Regions from separate parts of the Variovorax sp. AB1(2024) genome, predicted to be linked through region 1. Evidence: predicted binding sites of a transcription regulator. Region 1 holds the regulator's gene; each other region holds the start of a gene.
What was found. The regulator sigma-54, encoded in region 1, starts transcription at its own class of promoters, with help from an activator protein. The targets are predictions, from matches to a motif close to TGGCANGNAANCTGCTTT.
Positions count from the first base shown of each region.

Region 2: the regulator sigma-54 is predicted to act here: its motif matches at 1,457-1,474, upstream of WIX39_RS06165 (ammonium transporter).
Region 3: the regulator sigma-54 is predicted to act here: its motif matches at 1,361-1,378, upstream of WIX39_RS01575 (isopenicillin N synthase family dioxygenase).
Region 4: the regulator sigma-54 is predicted to act here: its motif matches at 939-956, upstream of atzF (allophanate hydrolase).

Region 1 covers NZ_JBBHKP020000001.1:1,461,588-1,463,786, reverse strand. Annotated here, with positions in the region: gene WIX39_RS06985 (phospholipase D family protein) at 1-396, opposite strand, end outside; gene WIX39_RS06980 (RNA polymerase factor sigma-54) at 407-2,014, opposite strand; gene lptB (LPS export ABC transporter ATP-binding protein) at 2,035-2,199, opposite strand, start outside.
Region 2 covers NZ_JBBHKP020000001.1:1,279,223-1,281,421, forward strand. Annotated here, with positions in the region: gene WIX39_RS06160 (hypothetical protein) at 1-166, opposite strand, end outside; gene WIX39_RS06165 (ammonium transporter) at 185-1,420, opposite strand; gene WIX39_RS06170 (TSUP family transporter) at 1,797-2,199, shown strand, end outside.
Region 3 covers NZ_JBBHKP020000001.1:328,376-330,574, reverse strand. Annotated here, with positions in the region: gene WIX39_RS01580 (VOC family protein) at 1-93, opposite strand, end outside; gene WIX39_RS01575 (isopenicillin N synthase family dioxygenase) at 302-1,303, opposite strand; gene rutR (HTH-type transcriptional regulator RutR) at 1,530-2,199, shown strand, end outside.
Region 4 covers NZ_JBBHKP020000001.1:1,216,657-1,218,855, forward strand. Annotated here, with positions in the region: gene WIX39_RS05855 (M48 family metallopeptidase) at 1-783, shown strand, start outside; gene atzF (allophanate hydrolase) at 985-2,199, shown strand, end outside.

The DNA of each region.
Region 1 (2,199 bases):
TTCGTCTTCGCCCGATGTGTAGAGGTCGTCCATGAGCACCCGCACGCGCACGCCGCGCAGGGCGGCGTCGCGCAGGGTGCGCAGCAGGTAGCGGCCGGTCTCGTCGTTCTCGATCTGGTAGTACTGCACGTCCAGCGTGCGCTGGGCGCGGCGCGCCAGCTCGATGCGGGTGGCGAAGGCGAAGTCGCCGCCGGGCATCAGGCGAAAGCCGCTCAGGTCGGGGTCGGGCTGGGCCGCCATCGCGAGCTTGCCGAGCGCGGTGTCGGGCGACACGGCCATGGCCTTGGTGGGCGGGCGCGGCGCCTCGTCGGGCAGGGTGGCGCAGCCGCTGAACAGCAGCACGGCCAGCAAAGCGATCACCCAATGGCCCCAGCGCGACATCGGGAGACGGCTCATCGAAGGCTTTCTACAGGGCCTTGCGCAGGTTGGCGGGCGCAATGCGCAAGGCTTCGCGGTACTTGGCCACGGTGCGGCGCGCGCACTCGATGCCCTGCTCCTTCAGCATCTCGGAGATCTGGCTGTCCGACAGCGGCTTCTTGATGCTCTCGGAGCTCACGAACTGCTTGATCAGCGCGCGCACCGCCGTGCTCGACGCATTGCCGCCGGTCTCGGTGCCCAGCGCCGAGCCGAAGAAATACTTCAGCTCGACCGTGCCGAACGGCGTGGCCATGTACTTGGCGGTGGTCACGCGCGAGATGGTGGATTCGTGCAGGCCCAGTTCGTCCGCAATTTCGCGCAGCACCAGCGGGCGCATGGCCAGCTCGCCGTGCACGAAGTAGCTCTTCTGGCGCTCGACGATGGCGTTGCTCACGCGCAGGATGGTGTCGAAGCGCTGCTGGATGTTCTTGATGAACCAGCGCGCCTCCTGCAGCCGCTGCGACAGCGCCTGGCTGCCCTCGCCCTTGTGCGACTTGAGCGCGCCGGCATAGATGTCGTGCACGCGCAGGCGCGGCATGACCTCGGGATTCAGCATGACGCGGAACTTGACGTTGGTGCCGCGTCCGGTCTTGGTGACGATCACGTCGGGAATGACGATGTTGCGCTCGACGTCGACGAAACGGCGCCCCGGCTTGGGCTCCAGCCGCGCAATGACCTGCAGCGCCGAGCGCACCAGCTCTTCGCTGCTGCGGGTGAGCGTGGCCAGGCGCTTGAAGTCGCGCCGCGCGAGCAGTTCCATCGGCTGCTTGCAGATGGCGATCGCGGTCTTGTAGACCTGTGCCTGCTCTTCGTCTTCGTCGTCGTCCTCGGCGGCCAGCGCGCGCAGCTGGATGCTCAGGCATTCGCCGAGGTCGCGCGCCCCCACGCCCACCGGCTCCAGGCTCTGCAGCAGGCCGAGCGCCACCTGGAAGTGGTGCACCAGGTCGTCGAACTGGTCGTTGTCGTCGCCGGCCAGGCCCGAGGCCAGCGCAGGCAGGGAGTCTTCGAGGTAGCCGTCGTCGTTGAGCGACTCGATCAGGAAGCGCAGCGCGGCGCTGTCGTTCTCGCTCAGGCGCAGGCTCAGCGCCTGGCGGTGCAGGAACGACTGCAGCGATTCCTGGCTGCGCGCGAGTTCGGTGGCGTCGGCGCGTTCGTCGTCGCCCAGGTTGTTCTGGCGCGCGGGAGCGTCGCTGCCCCACTCGCTGTCGTCGGGCGCCATGTCGACGGTGCCGTCGCCTTCCCAGTCGGGCTCGCGCTCGGCGATCTCGGCGGCGGGGCCGTCGGAGTCGGCCGTGGTGGTGGTGGCGGTCTCGGTCGAGGCGGTGGAGGTGCTGGCGGGCGGCGGGGTGAAGTCGCTCTCGCCGTCGCCGCCGTCACTGCCGTCATCGCGCGCAGCGGGGGCGTCGGCGGTGTCGAGCCCGAACTCCTCGCGCGCCGCTTCTTCCGCGGTGCGCTCGAGGAAGGGGTTCTCGTCGAGCATCTGCTCCACTTCCTGGCTCAGTTCGAGCGTGGAGAGTTGGAGCAGCCTGATCGACTGCTGCAGCTGGGGCGTCAACGCCAAGTGCTGCGAGACGCGAAGGGACAGCCCTTGCTTCATGTGGAGAACCCGACCCTTCCTTACATACGGAAGTGTTCGCCTAGGTACACCCTGCGTACCTCGGCGTTGTCGACGATCTCCGAGGGCGTACCTTGTGCCAGCACATGCCCGTCGCTGATGATGAACGCGTGATCGCAGATGCCCAGCGTTTCGCGCACGTTGTGGTCGGTGATGAGCACGCCGAT
Region 2 (2,199 bases), 180 kb from region 1:
CCTTGGTGTCGGCCGCGTGCGCGCGCGTCATGCGCACGATCTCGGCGGCGTACTCGGCGTTGGTCGCCATCCACTCGGTGTCGGTCACGCGCCCGTGCTTTCGCCGCAGCGCCACGTGAAGGCGGGCGGCGAGGGCGATGCGTTCGCTTTCGGACATGGATGGCATGGTTCCTCCGTCGGTGGATCAACTCCCCAGTTGTTCCTTGTGCTGTGCAAGATCGAGGCCCAGTACTTCGCTGTCGGCCTCCACGCGCAGCCCGACCAGCACGTGCACCAGGAAAAGCACCACCGCCGTCCCCGTTGCGCTGTAGATCGCCACGCTGCCGACCGCGATCGCCTGCGTCAGCACGTCGCCGGTGGCGCCCGAGATGCGCGCGTCGGCGAACACGCCCGTGAGCAGTGCGCCCACGATGCCCCCGATGCCGTGCACGCCGAACACGTCGAGCGAGTCGTCCGCACCCAGCATGTGCTTCAGCCCGGTGGCGCCCCAGTAGCAGGCCAGGCCCGCGATGGCGCCGATGGCCAGTGCCGCCAGCGGCGTGACGAAGCCGGCCGCCGGCGTGATGGCCACCAGCCCGGCCACCAGGCCCGAGCACAGGCCCAGCAGCGAGGGGCTGCGCCGCACGATCCACTCGCCGAGCATCCAGCTCATGGCGCCGGCAGCCGCCGCGATGTGCGTCACCAGCATCGCCAGGCCGGCACGCCCGTCGGCCGCCACCGCCGAGCCCGCATTGAAGCCGAACCAGCCGACCCACAGCAGGCCCGCGCCCATCATGGTGAAAGCCAGGTTGTAGGGCTCGAAGGCCTCGCGCCCGTAGCCCTTGCGCGGACCCAGCGCATAGGCGCACACCAGCCCGGCGATGCCGGCGTTGACGTGCACCACCGAGCCGCCCGCGAAGTCGAGCGCGCCCATCTGCGCGAGCCAGCCGCCCGGCTCCCACACCCAGTGCGCGATCGGCGCATAGACCAGCACGCTCCACAGCAGCGCGAACCACAGCACCGCCGAGAAGCGCATGCGCTCGACGAAGGCGCCGAGCACCAGCGCGGTGGTGATGATCGCGAAGGTCAGCTGGAACATCGCGTAGACCGACTCCGGCACGTTGGGCGCCACGTGGCTCACCGCCACCTGGCCGGCTTCCTTCAGGTATTCGAAGCCCGAGAACCAGAAGCGGCCCGCGCCGCCGAGCCACGGCCAGCCCTCGGTGAAAGCCAGCGAGTAGCCCACGGCGAACCACGTCAGCGACACCGCCGCAGCGACCGCCACCACGGCCGCCATCGTGGCCAGCACGTTCTTGCGGCGCACCATGCCCGCGTAGAAGAGCGCGATGCCGGGCAGCGTCATCAGCAGCACCAGCGCGGTCGAGGTCATCATCCAGGCGGTGTCCGCCGCGTTGATGGAGGCTTGCGATGCCAGTGCCATGGTCGTTTCTTCTTCGAGTGTTGGGCTGTGGCCGGACGTGCACAAGTCGTGCCACATCGTTAACCAGCAGAAACACTTTGGTTTGCGAATCTACCTTCCGACTTAATGCAAAGCGGGTAATTCCTAATGCACTGGGCCGGTGCACGCCCTAAAGTCACGCCACTCGCGAACGGGCCCTGCTCGTGCTGCCGAGGGTCCGAGGAGACAGTTTCCAAGCAACTAGAAAAAAATGCTTCAAAGGCTCCGTACGAGATGCCGTGTTTGAGTTTGAAAGGCGCCGCTGGTCGGCGCCTTTTTTATGCCCGCGCGGCTTGAAGCGCCGTCGTCTCCTGCTACTTTTTTGATAGCGTTACCCCGGTGAGAGAATCCGTCCCCTATGGAAATGCTGGTGGTGACGGGCGCCTCGCTGCTCGCGGGTTTTGTCGATTCGATCGTGGGCGGAGGCGGGCTGATCCTGGTGCCGGCATTGTTTGCCGTGTTCCCGGGCGCACCACCGGCCACGCTGCTGGGCACCAACAAGAGTGCGTCGATATGGGGCACGGCCGCCGCCGCCGCGCAGTTCAGCCAGCGGGTGAAGATGCGCTGGGGCGCCCTGTGGCCGGCCGCGCTGCTCGGTTTCGTCGGCTCGATGCTGGGCGCCTGGGGCGTCACGCTGTTTCCGGGCGACTTCCTGCGCCGCGCGCTGCCGGTCATCCTGCTGGGCGTGCTGCTCTACACGCTGGCGCGCAAGGACATGGGCCGGCTGCATGCGCCGCGCTTCAGCGGCCGCGCCGAGACGC
Region 3 (2,199 bases), 1.1 Mb from region 1:
TTCTATCTCTGTGAAGCCGAACACGCGCTGGTAGAAGCCGCTGAGCGCGACCACGTCTTTGGCGAAGACGTTGACGTAGGAGAGGTGTGCCATGTCTGTGCTTTTTTGATGTGGTGTTTTTCAGGGCGCGTGCACAGGCCGTCGGGTACTCCCCTCCGCGAATGTCCCCCGGCCTGCGGCCTCCTCCTTTATTTCGCTGCGGGGAGCACCCGACGCCCTGTGCACAGGGCACGCTGCTGGTGCTCGGCTGATCAACAACTGCTCGGCGTGAGCGCGCCCCGAAGAACAGCGGTAAGTCATCTCAAGCCACCGCCTTGGTCCCGCCAAAGGTCGTCTGCTTGACGAACTTTGACGTCAGGTGGTCTCCGGAGGAAATGGGTGCGTACTTGGCAACCTCGCCGGGCGCGAGGCAGCTCGGCAGGCACTCGACCATCGCGTCGTAGTTCGGCTGGTGGAAGAACACCAGCGACTGGCGGCGGTTGGTGCTCGCCACCTCGAACGGCGGGTTGATCACGCGGTGCAGTGTGGACACCCACTGGTCGTTGGTCCACTGCATCATCAGGTCGGCAATGTTGACGACCAGGCCGCCCTCGACCTGCGGCACGTCGACCCACTGGCCTGCCTTGTTGAACACCTGCAGGCCCTTGTCGTCGGGCAGCACGATGGTGAGGCTGCCGTAGTCGCTGTGCGCGCCCGCGCGCAACTGGCCCGGCAGCGGCTGCTCGCGCTGCGGCGGATAGCTCAGCACGCGGAACATGCTGATGTGCTCGTCGATCTTGTCGTCGAAGAAGGTCTCGGGCAGGGAAAGGCCGAGCGCGAAGATGCGCATCAGCGAGCGCGAGAGATCGCTCATGGCCTCGAAGTAGCCTTCGTAGGCTTCGCGGAAACCGTCGATGGGCGGCCAGCTGTTGGGCTCGAAGTGCGGGCCGGCGGCGGGGCCGCGGTGATAGTCGTCGTCGGGCACGTTCGACGGGCCGATGGAGAACGACTCCTTCAGGTCGCCGGGCGCTGCCTCTTCCAGGCTGTAGGAGAGCCCCTCTTCGCCGACCGCGCTGTAGCCGCGCACCGCGTCTTCGCGCGGCCGGTCGACCTTGCGCTTCTCGGCCAGCGGCATGTCGAAGAACTGGCGCGAGAGCGACGACACGCGCTCTATCAGCTCGGGCGCGATGCCGTGGTTGGTGATGACGAGAAAGCCGATGCTTCGGCAGGCTTCGTCGACTTTTCTCGCAACCGCCGACTTGCCTTCGGCGGTGCCGTCGAAGTAGGGCGCGAGATCGATGATGGGAACGGACAGCAGGGTCATGGCGGCTTCCTCATTCGGTCGGTCATGCAGTCGTGCATGCGTTGGCATGCCTTTCGCCATGCAACGTCTGTGCCAGTTGGACCAAATGGACAAATCGCATTCGCCGCGTCAGCATGGTGCGCAACACCGCGTCGTGCCGCCGGTCGTGACGCAAGGCGATGCACCGTGGCCTTACAGTGGTGCGCCGTTTGAAAACCGATGAACGTGAAGAGAAGAGCGAGGGAAGATGCCGAAGACCAAGGCGCTGGCCGCAGCCAGCAGCAGTACCGACAAACCGGCGCGCAAGCGTGCCAAGCCGGCCGTGCGCAGTGCGTCGGCCGTGAACCGGCGGCTGCGCCAGATCGAGGACAAGCGCAGCGCGATCCTCGGCGCGGCGCTGGGGCTGTTCTCGCGCTTCGGCCTGCACGGCACGTCGATCGACCAGGTGGCGGCGCGTGCCGACGTGTCGAAGAGCAACCTGCTCTATTACTTCGCGAACAAGGAAGAGCTCTACGTCAACGTGCTGCGCGACCTGCTCGCGCTGTGGCTCGAACCTCTGCGCGGCTTCAGCGCCGAGCAGGACCCGGCGGAGGCCATCGGCGGGTACATACGCCGCAAGCTGGTGGTGTCGCGCGACCGGCCCGATGCATCGCGGCTGTTCTGCCTTGAAATGATCCAGGGCGCGCCGCTGCTGCGCGACGAACTGGACCGCGAGCTGCGCTCGCTGGTGGAGAAGAAATCGGAAGTGATCCGCGCCTGGGTCGAGTCCGGCAAGCTGGCGCCGGTCGATCCGCACCACCTGATCTTCGCGCTGTGGGCGGTGACGCAGCACTACGCGGATTTCGGCGTGCAGGTGCAGGCGCTGACGGGGCACACGCTGGAAGATGCGGCGTTCTTCGAGGAGACGGTGGAGAACG
Region 4 (2,199 bases), 240 kb from region 1:
TTCCTGCTGGCCGCCGCCGGCGCGGCGCTGGGCGGCCCGGCGCTGGCGCAGGTCGACGTGGGCAAGGCATCGGTGGCGCGCAACCTCGTGCCCGCCGACAAGATCGAGGCGGCCGGGGTGCAGCAATACGGCCAGCTGCTCGAACAGGCCCGCGCCAAGGGCGCGCTCGCCGGCGACAACGACCCGCAGCTGCAGCGCCTGCGCGCCATCGCGACCCGCCTCATTCCGTTTGCCACGCCGTGGAACTCGCGCGCCCGCAGCTGGAAGTGGGAGGTCAGCCTGATCGGCAGCAAGCAGATCAACGCCTTCTGCATGCCCGGCGGCAAGATCGCCTTCTTCACCGGCATCCTCGACCAGCTCAAGCTCACGGACGACGATGTCGCGATGGTCATGGGCCACGAAATGGCTCACGCGCTGCGCGAACACGCGCGCGCCCGCATGGCCAAGAGCGCGGGCACCGGCGCGGTGCTCTCGCTGGGTGCGCAGATGCTCGGCTGGGGCCAGGTGGGCGACCTGGCGGCGCGCGCGGGCACGCAGCTCATCACCCTCAAGTTCAGCCGCAGCGACGAGACCGAGGCCGACCTCGTGGGGCTGGAACTCGCGGCGCGCGCGGGCTACGACCCGAAGGCTTCGGTGTCGCTGTGGCAGAAGATGGCCGCGGCGTCGAAGAACCAGGGGAGCCTGAACTTCCTTTCCACGCACCCGAGCGGGCCGGACCGCATCACGAAGCTGGAAGCCAACCTGCCCAAGGTCGAGAAGCTCTACCGCGACGCAAGGAAATAGCTCACCCCCAGGCTTCGCGCACTTCGTGTCGCTGCGCCAACCCCCTTGCAGGGGGGCAACACCTGCGGCCCGGCGAAGCCGGTTCCGCGGTGTTTCACGACATGACACCCAACGGCTGATACCTATCGAGCGGGCTGCGCGACCTCGGCAGCCGCTGGCACGCCGTTTGCATCTCAACTTGTACACATGTTTGGATGCCTAATGATGGTGCATGAAGAAAACCGGGAAAGCGGGTCGCCCGACGCCGCCTGGATCGCGAAATTCGCCGCGCCCTTGGCGGATGCGGCGGCCGGCAAGGCCCTGGACTTCGCCCTGCCGCTCGCCGGACTGCGCTTCGCGGTCAAGGACAACATCGACGTGGCCGCCGTGCCCACCACGGCGGCCTGCCCGGCCTTCGACCGGCTCCCCACGGTCCACGCGGCCGTGGTGCAGCGCCTGCTCGAAGCCGGTGCATCGCTGGCCGGCAAGACCAACCTCGACCAGTTCGCCTGCGGCCTGAACGGCACGCGCTCGCCGTACGGCGAGGTGCCCAACGCCTTCGACGCACGGTACGTTTCGGGCGGCTCCAGCTCGGGTTCGGCCTATGTGGTGGCAACCGGCGAGGTCGACTTCGCGCTGGGCACCGACACCGCGGGCTCGGGCCGCGTGCCGGCCGGGCTCAACAACATCGTCGGCCTCAAGCCTTCGCGCGGCCTGCTGAGCACCTTCGGCGTGGTGCCCGCGGCGCAGAGCGCCGACTGCGTCTCCATCTTCGCGCGCACCGTCGCCACGGCGGTCGACGTGCTGCTGGCCGCCGCGGGCCACGACGCCCGCGACCCGTACTCCCGCGACATCGCCCTGAGCCGCAAGCCGCTGCCCGCGCATTTCCGCTTCGGCGTGCCCGACAGGCTGAGCTTCTTCGGCGACACCGCCGCCGAACGGGCGTTCAACGAGGCGACCGCGCGGCTGCTGGCCATGGGCGGCTCGCCCGTCACCATTTCCTATGCCCCGCTCGCCGAGGCCGCCGCGCTGCTCTATGAAAGCGCGCTGGTCGCCGAGCGCTACGCCGCGGTGCGCGAGTTCTTCGATGCGCACGGCGACGAGGTGATCGAGCCCGTGCGCGGCATCCTCGCGAGCGGGCGCAACTACGGCGCCGCCGACGTGTTCGAGGCCCAGGCACGGCTGCGCGCCATCGCGCAGCAGGTCGAGCCGATGTGGCGCGACATCGACGTGCTGCTCGTGCCCACCGCGCCCACGCACTACACCCGCGAGCAGATGCGCGCCGACCCGGTGGCGCTCAACCGCAACCTCGGCGCGTACACCAACTTCGTCAACCTGCTCGACTACGCCGCGCTCTCCGTGCCCAGCAGCCTGCGCGCGGACGGCCTGCCCTTCGGCATCACGCTGATCGGCCCCTGCGGCAGCGACCTCGCGCTG